One region of the Mesorhizobium sp. M0601 genome, then DNA from elsewhere that is predicted to be linked to it. Evidence: riboswitches for the same ligand, from Rfam matches in the RefSeq annotation. Region 1 holds a riboswitch; the other holds the start of a gene.
The links. Region 1 has a riboswitch for cobalamin ahead of NKI41_RS04500 (CbtB domain-containing protein). Riboswitches for the same ligand answer to the same signal wherever they lie in the genome.
Positions count from the first base shown of each region.

Region 1 (7,287 bases):
CATTCGCCCCTTGGCCGTGTGCTAGAACTCCTGCGCACTTTTCCTGGAATTTGTTTTTAGGCTCAGATTTTCAATTCGAACGGCGTGCCTTCGAAAGCATCCGCGCCGCGCCCGATCGCCTGGATCGCTTCGATCATCCGGCCCCTGCGATCGAGCAGTGCGTCGGCAATTGCGATCAGCCGCGGATTGGGTGTCGCCGTGGGCGACAGCGCGCGCAGCGTCTCGGCCAGTTCGGCCTCGTCGCGCTTCGGCGCCAGCGCTGCCGCGATGATATAGGCCGAAGCGGTCGAGCGGCTGATGCCGGCATAGCAATGCACCACCAGCGGCCGCGAGCGATCCCATTGGCGTGCGAAATCGAGCAGGTTCACGACATGCTCCTCGCCCGGCATCGTCATGCCCTCCTGCGCTACCGCAATGTCGTGCATGACCAGATGCAGATGGTTTTCCCTGGTGATCGAGGCCGGTCGCATCACCTCCGTTCCGGCGGCAAGCAGCGAAAGCAGCCGCCCGGCCCCGGTCTTCGTTACCGTTTCCTCGACTTTGGACAGCGAGCAGACATGGATCATTGGATCGTTTCTCCCTTGGCATCATCGTCGCGCCGCGGGGCCCAGCCGGCAAGTGCGGATTCGAGCCGCCGCCATTCTTCGTCGGCTCCCGGCAGGCCGGCGCGCAGCACATCCGGACGATCGGCGAAATGCCGAAGCAGGATGCCGCGCTGGCCGAGCACCGAAAATAGGCCGGCGGCGTTCGCCAGCCTGACATAGCGGAACAACGCGGTGCCACCGGCGACAGGCACGCCGAAGCGGCCGAACAGCGTATCGAGCCGTGCGGCATCCTCGGCCAGACGGCGCCGCATCCCGGCCTGCCAGCCGGTATCGGCAAGCGCCCTTATGCCATATTCGAGCGCCGGCCCGGCAACTGCCCATGGCCCGAACTGCGCCTCCAGCCGCTCGACCGTCAGCGCATCGGCCAGTGCAAAGCCAAGCCGCAGGCCGGCCAGGCCGAAGAACTTACCGAACGAACGCAGCACGACGATGCCGCCCTGGTCGACGTCGCCGGCCAGGCTTTCGCTGCGCGGGCCGACATCCATGAAGGCCTCGTCGACCACCAGCAGCCCGCCTCTGGCGCGTAATGTCCCGGCAAGTCGAAGCAATCTTTCGCGCTCGACGACGCGCCCGTCCGGGTTGTTGGGATTGACGACGACGGCAAGGTCGGCCGCCGCCAGGGCTTCGAAATCATCGACTTCAGCCGCCGCATGGCCGGCGATCGCCGCTGCCCGCCGATGCTCGGCATAAGTCGGCCCGAGCACCAGCGCCGTGCCCGGGCTGACCAGGGAAGCGACGCGCGGCAACAGGATCTGCGTGCCGGGCGCCGCTGCGACATTCGCCGCCGACGGGGCGCCATAGGCGCTTGCCGCGAGTTCAGCCAAGTCGCGGCTGCGCGCTGTTTCCGGCAATCGCGACAGGGCGGTGGCGGGCAAATCGAAAAGCGGGTAGGAGTGCGGATTGATCCCGGTCGAGAGGTCGACGAAAGGCAGCGGCGCGTGAGGGAAAAGCGCCCTCGCCCGGCCAAGGCTTCCGCCGTGGTCCACTGCCGCCGTCACTCCATCAAGAGACTTCATGCCGATCCTGATCACTTTCCTGTCGCTGGCCATCGAACTTGTACTCGGCTACCCGGCCCGGCTCTTCGATGCCATTGGCCATCCCGTCACCTGGTTCGGCAGGCTGATATCCTTTCTCGACCGCAGGCTCAACCGCGCCACTGATTCCGACGCCCACCGTCGCGGCTGGGGCGTCGTCGCGCTGCTGGTGATCGTGCTGGTGCCGGCCGCCCTCGCCCTCTGGCTCGAAACCTTGCTTTGGAGCATTCCCCTCGGCTTGTTGGTCACCGCAATCCTGGCGACGTCGCTGCTGTCGCAGAAGAGCCTGGCCGAGCATGTCGAAGCGGTCGCCGACGCACTCGACAGCGGCGGACTGGATATGGGCCGCATTGCCGTCTCGCGGATCGTCGGTCGCGACCCGGAAAAGCTCGACAGGGCCGCTGTCTGCCGCGCCGCGATCGAAAGCCTGGCCGAGAATTTCTCCGACGGCGTCGTCGCTCCGGCCTTCTGGCTCGGTATCGGCGGGCTCGCCGGCGGCGTCGCCTACAAGGCCGCCAACACCGCCGATTCGATGATCGGCCATCGCACCCCGCGCCACGAAGCCTTCGGCTGGGCGGCGGCGCGCTTCGACGATTGGATCAATCTGCCGGCGTCGCGGCTGACGGCGCTGCTGATCGTACTCGCCGCTTTTCTGGTCAAGGGCGCCGACGCCAAGGGCGCCTGGCACGCCGTGCGGCGCGATGCGAAAAAACACCGCTCGCCCAACGCCGGCTGGCCGGAAGCAGCGATGGCCGGCGGGCTCGGCCTGGCGCTCGCCGGCCCCCGTTCCTATGACGGCGTGATGGTCGAAGACGCATTGATGGGCGACGGCGGCCGGCGCGATGATGTCGAGAGCACCGACATCCGACGGGCCCTGAAACTCTACCGCGTCGCCGACTTACTGCTGATCGCGCTGTTCGGAATCATCGCGGTGATCGTCATCGCCGCGTGAACGTCCGAATGGGTCGGCAAACCCGACCTACCAGGTAACACGGACTTCCTTTGCGCTCGGATCGGCTTCCACGCCAAACCTTTTGATCGCGTACCCACCGGCAGCTACGGGAGAAGATTTCAATAAGGGTTCGACTACGACAAAAAGTCGTTCAGCGTTTGGCCCATACATGTAGAGGATGCATTCGCCTTCACCAAACAAGTCACCGTCAAACTCGCCGACCGATGCATCCTCGATAGCTTTCTCTAGCCGATCCTCGAGCGCATAAATGGATTCGCGTTCGTCAGCGGCACCAAACTGACCATCATTGAGAATAAGATAGACGATTACCGCCTGGTCCACGAACAATCTCCAGCTTCGCAAGCGACCAGAACTCTATCCCCTGACATCCGGCGGCACTGAAACTCTACCGGATCGCCGACTTTCTGCTGATCGCACTGTTTGGGGTAATCTCGACGGTCGTAATTCTGTTGTGATCTTCGCCCGATCTCAGGCGAAACAAAAACCCGCCATGCGGCGGGTCGTTGGAGCCAATTAGCACCATACCAAAATTAGTAGCATAGCTGCCGGCACAAAGCAAGAACAAAATAGGGCTACGCCTCAAATGATCGCTTCAGGTCGGCGCTGCCCCTCACCCTTACCATTCCAGGGGCGAGCCGCTTCGTGCGGCTTTCCCTTCTCCCCTTGTGGGAGAAGGTGGCCGCGAAACGGCCGGATGAGGGGTGTTCCAGCTTGGCACCAACAGCGCCCCGGCCAGCACCTCTCAACCGTCTTGGCGCTGCGCGCCAATCCACCTTCTCCCACAAGGGGAGAAGGAAGAAGAGGCGCCAGCAACACCCCTCAGAACTCGATCCCCTGCTGCGCCTTCACGCCGGCGGAGAAGTGGTGCTTGGTCACGCCCATCTCGGTGACCAGATCGGCCGCCTCGACCAATACCGGTTTGGCGTTGCGGCCGGTGACGACGACATGCAGGCCTTCGCGACGCGCCTTCAGCGCCGCGACCACCTTTTCGAGATCGAGGTAGTCGTAGCGCAGCGCGATGTTCAGCTCGTCGAGCACCACGAGGCTGATCGACGGCTCGGCCATCAGCTCCAGCGCTTTCGCCCAGGCAGCCTCGGCCGCCGCGATGTCGCGCTTCAGGTCCTGTGTCTCCCAGGTAAAGCCCTCGCCCATGGCGTGCCAGACGACACGATCGCCAAAACTAGCAAACGCGTCCTTCTCGCCGGTATGCCATTTGCCCTTGATGAACTGAACGACGCCGACGCGCTTGCCATAGCCGAGCATCCTGAGTGCCAGCCCAAAGGCGGCCGTGGTTTTGCCCTTGCCCGGTCCGGTGTTGACGATCAGCAGCCCCTTCTCGACCGTCTTGGCCGCGACCTCTGCGTCCTGCACCGCCTTGCGCTTGGCCATCTTGGCGCGGTGGCGTTCCTCGTCCTTGGCATCGATAGTATCAGCCATGTCATTTCACCTTGAGCGGCAGCCCCGCCACCATCAAAAGCACGGTGCCGGCAACGGCGGCGACGTCCTGGTTCAGCCGGCCGGCGGCATCGCGAAACCGTCTTGCCAGCGCATTGTCCGGCACGATGCCCTGGCCGACCTCGTTGGACACCACGAACCACGGCCCACGCGGCCGCGACAGCACATCGGCCAGCCTCCGGCATTCGGCCTCGACATCATGGTCGGCCAGCATATGGTTGGTCAGCCACAGCGTCAGGCAATCGATCAGCACCGGCTGGCCGTCAGGCAGCGCTCCGATCGCGCCGGCAAGGTCGAGCGGCGCATCGATGGTCGTCCAGCCGGCGCCGCGGCGCGAGCGGTGCAGCGCGATGCGCTGGCGCATCTCCTCGTCATAGGCTTGCGCCGTGGCGATATAGCTCCAAGGCGGCGGGCCGACCGTCACCAGGCTCTCGGCATGCGCGCTATTGGCGGAGCGCGCACCGCCGATGACCAGGGTCAGTGCCCCGGCAGCGCGGTCAGGCAAAGCTGTCGCGCAGGCTGGTCGCCGTGCCCGTGAAGCGTCCGCGCACCACGCCGACGACCGCGCCGAGCACCAGCCAGAACACCAGATTGGTCAGCGTCACCGCCACCACGAACTGGTGGTGCAGGCCTTCCGGGATCGCGGTCTCGAAGCTATCGGGCTGCGGCGCGCCGACAATATGCGGCGCCATGATCAACGCTACGGCAAGGATCGCCAGCGGCAACGATCTGCGGAAGGCGATAAGGCCGAGCCCGGCGGCGGTCGCCACCACTGTTGCCCACCACCAGATCTGGCGTTGGACAAGGTCGGCCGCCGGCATCGCCGGCAGTTCCGGCGGCAGGCCGAGGCCCGGCGCCAGCGTGAACACGGCAAAGCCGGCAAGCCCCCAGAACACGCCCTGGCGCCAGTTGCCGATGCCGCCGGCGAATTCCGAAACCGCAACCAGGACCAGCGCGAAGCCGATGCCGGTGACGATATTGGCAACGACGCTGAAGGCGAAGCGTTCGAAACCGTCGGCCGGCGCCCAGCCTTCGCCTTCCGCCGGAGCCATTGCTTCAGCCGGTGCCGGCGCGGCGCTGCTCATAGCCGTCGTGCCCGCGGCGTTTTCGGCCGGTGCCGCAGGTGCCGCGGCATGGTCATGGCCGCCGCCGGCCTGTTCGTAGATTTCCGCCTTCAGGATGAGCGGCACCGTGGCATAGGCTTGCATGCAGGCGAGAGCCACGCCGGCCACAAGCCCTGCGATCGCCGCGATGAACACGACGTTGCGAAACAGTGTCATGATGTCAGCCCCTTGTCAGTGGCAGGGAAAGCCCATCGAATGGCGATAGTCGTGCGCGGCATTGTGGACCGCATCGATATGCGAGAAGCCGACAAAGCCCATGACGAAAATGCCGAGGAATGCAGCAAGCGCCAGTTGCATGAGACGCGACTGCGAGGAGGCGGAAGCGCCGAGCGAAACGGAAGCGGTATTCATGTCTTGTCCTTTCGCCCTCCACCCGAGGGCATAGAAGTCAGTTTCCTGTCGCCGGCAGGTCTCCTGGCTCGCGGATCAGCGCCCTTCCCCACCTTCCCGAAGGCGAACCTTCAGTGGCATATGGAGAGGACTACCGCACACAGTTGCGGGGGCAGCCACGGCATTGGGCAAACAATTTCGCCCGCACCGCATTCCCTCTTGGTTCCAAACGGAACCGACGACATCAGCGACTATAGGCAGAATCGCCGCGCCCGGCAAACCAAATTCCGCCGGATCGTGTGGCGAATGCGCCGCCTCGCCAAGTTCGCAGACCGGCGCCGCGATTGACAATTTTCGCAGCCGGGTGTCGGCTGGCGGATGGGGAGGAAGCCGGCATGCAACCCAGCCCGAACAAGCGATCCCTACAACGGCCTGACGCGGCCCGAGCCGACGCTGCCGTCAAACAGCCTATTGGGACATCGCAGCCTATCAGCGCGATCTCGAGGCGATCTGGTATCGCAACTGGCTGCTCGTCTGCCGCGACGCGAAGCGCTCGCCGATCCGGCCGCCGATATCGACAACATCGTCGCGTTCGGTACCCAGGTGCTGGAGGAGGATGCTGATATCTGCGAGGTCAACCAGATGGGCCTGCGCTCGATGCGCCATAAGACCGGCGTGCTGATGCCCGAGGAATACGACTTGCACCGCTTCCACAACTGGGTGCGCGAGCGCCATGCGGCGCTCGCACATCAAAGCGATTTGGGCAGATAACGCCAGGTGACGAAGCCGCAGGCCACCGCCAGCAGCCCGAGCGTCGCGAAAACCGCGCCCAGGCCGAAGAACGCCAGCACGCCGGCCAAAGGCTTTCCGGCTCTGGCCTAAAGCAGCCCTGATGCCGACCGGCGCCAACGCGACGCAAGGCCCTGCTTCTTTTGACGGTGGCAACCGTGATAGTCGTCTTGCCGGGGCTGAACCAAGACAGCGAAACCATGAGCATCGACACGCCGACCGCAGCCGTTCAGGATCAACCGAAGTCGAAGCGCATCGCCGTTATCGACATTGCACGCGGCATCGCTTTGCTTGCCATGGCGAGCTATCATTTCACCTGGGACCTCGAATTCTTCGGCTACACCGATCCCGGCCTCACCGCCTTCGGCTGGTGGAAAATCTACGCGCGCTGCATCGCCTCGAGCTTCCTGTTCCTGGTCGGCATCAGCCTCTATCTCGCCCATGGCAAAAAAATCCGCTGGACCGGCTTCTGGAAGCGCTTCGCCATGGTTGCCGGGGCAGCGCTCGCAATATCGCTGGTCACCCGCATCGCCACGCCCGACGGCTTCATCTTCTTCGGCATATTGCATGAGATCGCGCTCGCCAGCCTGCTCGGCCTGGCGTTCCTGCGCCTGCCGGCGCTGCTGACGCTTGCCGTGGCGGCCCTCGCTATTGCCGCGCCTTTCTACCTGCGATCCGAGCTTTTCGATCATCCGTCTTTGTGGTGGGTCGGCCTGTCGGCGACCAACCCGCGCTCCAACGACTACGTTCCGCTGCTGCCCTGGTTCGGCGCCGTACTTGCCGGCATCGCGGTTACCAAGCTCGCTGCCACCTCCGGCGCGCTGACGCGGCTGTCGGCATTGGCGCCCGGCCGCTGGGCAAATCCGCTGGTCTTCATCGGCCGGCACAGCCTTGCTTTCTATCTGATCCATCAGCCGGTGCTGATCGGCTCGGTCTGGCTGTTTTCGCAATTCATGCCGGCGCAGGCCGAAACCAGG
Region 1 covers NZ_JAMYQK010000003.1:80,600-87,886, forward strand. Annotated here, with positions in the region: gene NKI41_RS04465 (tyrosine phosphatase family protein) at 63-566, opposite strand; gene cobD (threonine-phosphate decarboxylase CobD) at 563-1,621, opposite strand; gene cbiB (adenosylcobinamide-phosphate synthase CbiB) at 1,620-2,591, shown strand; gene NKI41_RS04480 (hypothetical protein) at 2,619-2,933, opposite strand; gene cobO (cob(I)yrinic acid a,c-diamide adenosyltransferase) at 3,432-4,049, opposite strand; gene cobU (bifunctional adenosylcobinamide kinase/adenosylcobinamide-phosphate guanylyltransferase) at 4,051-4,572, opposite strand; gene NKI41_RS04495 (CbtA family protein) at 4,565-5,347, opposite strand; gene NKI41_RS04500 (CbtB domain-containing protein) at 5,363-5,542, opposite strand; cobalamin riboswitch at 5,579-5,776, opposite strand; gene NKI41_RS04505 (SRPBCC family protein) at 5,900-6,292, shown strand; gene NKI41_RS04510 (heparan-alpha-glucosaminide N-acetyltransferase) at 6,511-7,287, shown strand, end outside.

Region 2 (7,287 bases), on a different contig from region 1:
CGGGCAAGCATGACGAGATCCGAAATCTCGCCGACTTCCGGGACCCGTGGTGAGTGAATGTCGTAGACTCCGGGCCCGATTTCATTCGGATATTTGGAGCTCGTGAAGGCGTCCAGCAGTTCCATTTTCGAGCGCGACGTCTCAATCGAAATGACATCCGCATCCATTTCAGCGATCGCGTCGATGATCTCGTTGAACTCCGAATAGCACATGTGGGTATGGATTTGAGTCGCGTCCTTTACACCCGTTGAAGCGATCCGGAAGCATTCGACAGCCCAGTCGAGATAGTCGTTCCAATCAGACTGGCGCAGTGGCAATCCTTCGCGAAACGCGGCCTCATCGATCTGGATCATCCTTGCGCCGGACCATTCGAGATCCGTCACTTCGTCGCGGATGGCGAGCGCGATCTGGCGGCATGCTTCGGAGCGGGGTACGTCGTCGCGAACAAATGACCAGTTGAGAATGGTCACTGGGCCTGTGAGCATTCCCTTCACAGGGTTTTCCGTAAGCGACTGGGCGAACTGCCACCAGCGCAGCGTCATCGGATTGGGCCTCGATACGTCGCCGAAGATGATGGGGGGGCGCACGTAACGCGACCCATAGCTCTGCACCCAGGCATGCTGGGTGAAGGCGAAGCCGGACAGCTGCTCGCCGAAATGCTGTACCATGTCGTTTCGTTCGAACTCACCGTGCACCAGCACGTCCAGCCCGATCTCTTCCTGCCAGCGAATTGCAGCCTCGATCTCCTTCTTCAGGAAGGTCTCGTAGTCGACATAGCTCAGCTGGCCCTTCGCATGAGCGGCCCGCGCCCTGCGTACCTGCGGCGTCTGCGGGAAGGACCCGATGGTCGTCGTCGGGAACGGCGGCAGCCCGAGCGTGCCGGCCTGGACTCTGGAGCGCTCGGCAAAAGCGCTCTCTCGTCGCTTCATGCTGTCGTCAATGCTGGCGATCCGCCCCTCAACCAGCGGGTCATGGATCTTCGTGGATGTCACGCGAGTGGCGGCAGCCTCGGCAGACGCTTTCAACGCGCCTGCCACCGCATCCCTGCCTTGGGACAGGGCCCGGGCAAGCAACACCAACTCGTCGGTCTTCTGGGCCGCGAAGGCGAGCCACGACCTGATGTCCGCGTCGAGTTCCGTCTCCATGCGGAGGTCGATCGGCACATGCAGCATCGAGCAAGAAGGCGCGATCTCGACGCGGTCCAAGGGCCAGCCGGCGACGATCGGTTTGATGCGGTCGAGAATGGCGGGCAGGTTCGCACGCCAGACGTTGCGGCCATCGATCAAGCCAAGCGAGAGCACCAGATCCTTCGGTGCGAGCCGACCCACCGTTTCCAGCTGCTCGGGAGCGCGCACGAGATCAATATGCAGCCCGGCCAGGGGCAGAGAAACCGCGGTTTCGAGATTGTCTCCCAGCGGCCCGAAATAGGTAGCCAGCATGATCTTCAGCTCGGGCGCGGCTTTCGACAGCTGGCCATAGGCGAATTCGAACGCAGCTCGTTCGTTCGGGTTCAGATCGAGGACAAGCGCTGGCTCATCGATCTGCACCCAATCGGCGCCCGACAGCTTCAAGCTCCGCAGGAGTTGCTCGTAGACGGGCAGAAGCCGTGGTAGGAGCGCGATGGGATCGAAGCCTTCGGCAGGCGATTTAGCCAGCTTGAGGAAGGTGACCGGTCCAAGGATGACTGGGCGTGTGTGAATGCCGAGGGCTTTAGCCTCGAGGAAGTAATCAACCGGCTTCGTCGACGAAAGAGCGAACGTCTGATCATCGTCTAGTTCCGGCACAATGTAGTGATAGTTGGTGTCAAACCACTTGGTCATTTCCATCGCGGCTACGCCAGGCCGATGAGCCGCATGCTGGTGACCACCGTGCCCACAATCCTCCGTCTGACCTTGGTTGCCGCGCGCCATAGCGAAGTAGATGTCGAGTGGGACCTCGCCGCCATTCCAGCCGTAACGGGACGGAAGGGCGCCGACCATGGCTGCGGTGTCGAGCACATGGTCGTAAAGCGAGAAGTCGTTCGACGGGATTTTCGACACGCCGCGATCGCGTTGCTCCTCCCAGCTAGCGGCACGAAGCGCCTTCGCCGTCGTGAGAAGGTCGGCAGCGGACGATTTTCCGGACCAGTAGCTTTCAAGCGCGAATTTCAGTTCTCGCCCACGACCGAAGCGGGGCACGCCGAGCGTTGCTACAGGAATTTGCTGAGAGACAGTCATGCCAGACCCCGATGGTTGGGGCGTCGGTGACAAGGAAGGCGCTAGCAGGCCGGCACGAACGCCAGGCTGCAGCGGCCACCGAGACACCCCGCCCGTGGACGTAATTCGCCGTGGCAGGTCTCCTGGCTCGCGGGGTCATAGCCTCTACCCGTCTTCCCAAGGCTATTCGCCTCAGTGACATTAGTGGGGTTGGCTCGCCGCTAACAGTTGCGGGGGCAGCGCCGGCATCGCACCGGCTTCCCTCTTAGCTCCGCTGCGGCAGCGCCGTACGGAGAACCACGACGCGGGAGACAATTACAGCAGTTCGCTTCTCTGTCAACGCCGCATAAAGAAATGTTTATGTCGTTATGTTAAATTTCCGTTGGCATGTTCCAAAGGTCGCCTCGAAAGCGAAAACTGTGGAAGCCTTGAGCGGCCGGTAAATCAAAGCAATGACGCACGCCGCCCTTGTCCAGGAGGATAGGAGTTCGTCGGCTGCCGACAGCAAACATACCGGCAAGCGCCGTGGTGCTGCTTAGCGCATCATGCGAACCACCTCGGCGTCGAACTTCGGCTCCGAGGTTCCGACCGCTTCGTTGGTGATCTGCTCGCGACCATATTCGGCTCAATGGCGAGGCTGTTGCCCATGTGGAAGCTGTTGGCCGTGATGCCCTCGGTGATATGACACAACGATTTCGGGGGGAGCACACCGAGGCCAGGCGCAGCGGCGTGTTGCGAAGTGATCGAGGCCAATGTCTCGAACTGGTTGTTCGCAGCCCACCGGCTCAAGGTAACCCGGCTCAAACCACCGGGCCAGCTCAAGTCCTGTCCAAATGAGGCCTGAGCGGCAAATCGTCGTGCACGCGCACGCTTTGGCGTTCGATCTTGTGATGCGTCTTGGGCGGACAATCGCCACGGTGCAGCGCGCAGAAGCGGTCCCCAATTGGGAAGCCGAGGGCGGTGAGGGCAAGCCAGCGCCACAGGCGGAAGGGGACTTGGACCTGTTTGCCCTGCTGGACCACAAGTTCGCGACACAGGGCCTCAAGGAGAAGACCAAGAGTGATTATGCGCGGGACCTCGCCAAATTCATCAAAGGCAGCGGGCAGTCAAAGTTCGGCGCCGATTGACATGGAGATAGCCATCGCGGCGGACCGCCCAGGCGGACCGCAAGCCGGAATACAACCGGGTGCAGGCGGCCAAGCTCGTCCACAAGATGGCGTCGGGCACACACCGGCGATGGGAGAGCGGACCGTGGAGTGCAGGAACTTCACGCCTATCCACGCTCCCGTGGACGTGTCCTGCGGCACATCGGCAGCGATATTGAGGAGGCAGTTGAGCTTCTGGTCGAGCACTCTTACCTGCCGCTACCTACGCTTAACGTCATCTCGTACTGAAAACGCACCACGCAAGGTCGAGATGTAACATGCGCCCTTCGTGGATGGTTCTAAGCTTCCTCGGGCGCGGTCAATCTGTGATAACGGTCGCTTGGAACCTCCATCACCGCGACGCGATCAAGGTTGGCGTATCGCGCTCGGTAGTAACCTTCTTCCTCCACTTCGGCGAAACTACACTGGGGAACGTCAAAGGTCGCAGCTTCCAATCCGAAGAAAGTCGTAGCGGTTTCTTCATCCAAGAAGTTCCACTCATCTTCTCCGTCGTCATATGTGACGCGAACATAGGAGGCCATCCGCACGGCTTCCTGATCACCCATCTCTGCGATGATGGCATCGCATTCTTTCTTCAGCTTTCCTGAAACCTCACCCTTATCCCAGTCATCCAAAGCTCGATAGATTTCTGGATGATAATACTCTGGCATCTCCTCTACATCGTCACCGATAAGCTCAATGGTGCGGACATATTGCGGATTTATCAAGAGTATTTTGTTGTCAAGGCTCCAACAATACAGCCATGGCCTGCTTGTGTTATTTCTACGAAGATTATGAAGTTCCTTCAACTGACGTAAAATCGATTCACGCGCCTTTTCATCGATAGGATATTGGCGGCTGCCAACAGTCGTCTTGATTCTGAGCGTGCCGTATCGCGTTTCGGCATCGGCAATTGCAAACGGGCTCGTGCGCCACTCCTCGACATCAATCTTCCAGCCCAGCAGCTCCTCGACCGTGCATTTCAACGTGAGACAAAGGTCCTTGATCTGCTCGACGTTCAACTGCGTTTTGCCTGTTTCCCAACGGGCCACAGTCTGTTGCGTCGTTGCCATCTGCTCTGCCAAATCTTTTTGAGTCATGCCCAGTCGAACCCTAAGCTCTTTCATGTTCATAACTCACCTCGCGTGTTCAACACACGCATTGTGGATGAATTAATCTAACACGTCAAGCGTGTTCAAAAATCGCAGCATGTGTTTTTAGGGCGTCTTCGAGGCTCCGGCAGCCGTTCGTGACCACTTGCGCAAGACACAGGGCTGGTACACAGCACGAATGGGCGATCAAAAATTACTGCTGCGATGCTCGTCATCAGCCAAGCTGCCGCCGCACCTTCCACTAGGGTGCCAAGGTTCGAAATGAGTGCAGCCGACCATAGCGAACGGAAGGTCTTGTGCTCAAAAGGAACGAGTGAAGATGTTCTCTTCGCCATTGTGGGAAGCCTCGGGATTGACCGCGGGGCTGGATTTGTTTCGCCTCACTCAACCATGGCCTCGCCGTACAAGCCAAGCTGCCACAGTGCGCGCCTGCTAACCCACAAAACTTGGCGGCCTTACAGGCATGCGCAGGACGCGCGAAGCCGCTCAAATCTCCCCAGATGGGTCAGCCATCGAAGACCGGCATCACTTGCCCGTTGAGCGGCTATACGATAATGCTCCGCGCTAAGCAGGAAGCGCCAAAATTCGAGCGGCGACTTCATTCTCCTATTCAGGAAGGAACTATGAGGCGGCAGACGCGACCATTCACCGTGGAAGTCAAACAAAAGCGCAATTATGAAAAATCCGCACGTTCCATCTGGGGCAATTTCGACATCGCCGCGGCGATGGCCGAGACAATAAAGGAAGTCGAGCCGTTAAATCGTCAGCTTGTTGACTCTACTGTAGTGGCCCTTGATGCTGAACCTTTGCACAAACCGCGAGTGGAGCATTTCATGGCCAATCCCCTGGAAACCGAGTCAGCAGTAGTTCGTAGCGAACCGGCAGACAAAGCGGAAACGCCAAAACCGAAGACGAGAGCGCGGCGGTCGAGGAAGCCAGAAGCTGAGGCGAGCGCGCCTGCCCGCAAGGAGGGCGCCAAGCCGATATCCGCGACCACTGAAGCACCGCCGTCAGCGCGAACAGGCCGAAAGAGCTACTCCGCGAAGGATCGTGCCCAGAAGCTGGCGCAGATCGAGACCTCGATCGGCGGCGGCGCTACTCTCAAGAGCGCGGTGAAGCAAGCCGGCATCTCGGAACAGACATATTATCTTTGGAAGAAGGCGGCGGCGCCGGCGGCGGACAGTGACGGGCTGAAGGATCTCGTCGCGCTCGAGGAAGAAAACAAGCGGCTAAAGAGTCTGCTTGCCGATCGTCTCCGCAAGGAGAATGCGGAACTGAAGAAAAGGCTCGGGCTGGATTAAGGAGGGTGGGCAGCTGGTTCTTGGCTCGCCACCTACAGCAGCCCCGCCTGCTCGGCCTCGCGGCGCAAATTCTGCCTCGGCCTTGGGCCGATTTGCTGGATGACCAGCCCGGCGGCCAGCGAGCCGAGATCGCCGCACTGCTTCAGGCTGCGGCGTTGCGTGTAGCCATAGAGGAAGCCGGCGGCATAGAGGTCGCCGGCGCCGGTGGTGTCGACCAGCTCGCGGAGCCTGGTCGCATTGATGGTCACGGTCTCGTCGCCGCGCACGATCACCGAGCCCTTTTCCGAGCGGGTGACGGCGGCGATCTTGCAGTCCTTGCGGATCCGCGCCAGCGCCTCGTCGAAGGACGCGGTCTGGTAGAGCGACTTGATCTCGTGGCTATTGGCAAAGACGATATCGACGGTGCCGGAGCGCATCAGATCGAGGAACTCGTCGCGGTAGCGGTCGACGCAGAACGAGTCCGACAATGTCATCGACACTTCGCGCCCGGCGGCGTGGGCGAGTTTCGCCGTCTGCCTGATCGCTTCCTTGGCGCGCGGCGGGTCCCACAGATAGCCCTCGAAATAGGTGACGGCGGCGCCCGACGCCTTGTCAGCCTCGACGTCCTCCGGGCCGAGCTCGACGCAGGCGCCGAGATAGGTGTTCATCGAGCGCTCGCCGTCCGGCGTGACGAAGATCATCGAGCGCGCCGTCGGCGGTTCGCCGCTGAGCGGCCTGGTGTCGAAGGCGACGCCCTGGGCATGGATGTCATGCGCATAGATTTCGCCGAGCGCGTCGTTCGAGACCTTGCCGAAGAAGGCGGCGCGGCCGCCGAAGCTGGCCACGCCCGCCGCCGTGTTGCCGGCGCTGCCGCCGGAGGCTTCGATGGCCGGGCCCATGCGGCTGTAGAGCAGTTCGGCGCGCCTCGTGTCGATTAAATTCATCGCGCCCTTAATGATGCCGTTCCTCTCCAGGAACGCGTCGTCGCACTGGGCGATGATGTCGACGATGGCATTCCCGATACAAAGCACGTGATATTCCGGCATCAATTCATGTCTCCGCCAAAAGCCCACCGGCTTTCTGGCATGCCGACCGCCGGCGGGTCTGGCCAGTGGGAATGGGCTTTGCGCTTGCCAATCGGTTCGGCGCCAGCCCTCACGGGGCGGCAAGTCCTGCCTCGCGACGCAATTCGTCGGCCCTGTCTGTCTTCTCCCAGGTGAAATCAGGCTCTTCACGGCCGAAATGGCCATAGGTCGCGGTCTTGCGGTATATAGGGCGTAAGAGATCAAGCATCTTGATAATGCCCTTCGGTCTGAGATCGAACAACTCAAGAATGAGGCGCTCGATCCTTCTTTCCTCAATCCTCGCTGTTCCGAACGTGTTGACCATGACAGAAACCGGACTGGCCACGCCGATTGCGTAAGCAAGCTGCACCTCGCAGACGTCCGCAAGTCCGCTAGCGACGATATTCTTTGCGACATACCGGGCCGCATAGGCAGCTGAGCGGTCAACCTTGGACGGGTCCTTGCCGGAAAAGGCGCCGCCGCCGTGACGA
Region 2 covers NZ_JAMYQK010000050.1:3,339-10,625, reverse strand. Annotated here, with positions in the region: gene metE (5-methyltetrahydropteroyltriglutamate--homocysteine S-methyltransferase) at 1-2,216, opposite strand, end outside; cobalamin riboswitch at 2,312-2,512, opposite strand; gene NKI41_RS29230 (hypothetical protein) at 3,068-3,322, shown strand; gene NKI41_RS29225 (helix-turn-helix transcriptional regulator) at 3,640-4,473, opposite strand; gene NKI41_RS29220 (MFS transporter) at 4,536-4,787, opposite strand; gene NKI41_RS29215 (transposase) at 5,076-5,753, shown strand; gene NKI41_RS29210 (adenosine kinase) at 5,786-6,778, opposite strand; gene metK (methionine adenosyltransferase) at 6,888-7,287, opposite strand, start outside.
Region 2: another riboswitch for cobalamin. It lies ahead of metE (5-methyltetrahydropteroyltriglutamate--homocysteine S-methyltransferase); the one in region 1 lies ahead of NKI41_RS04500 (CbtB domain-containing protein).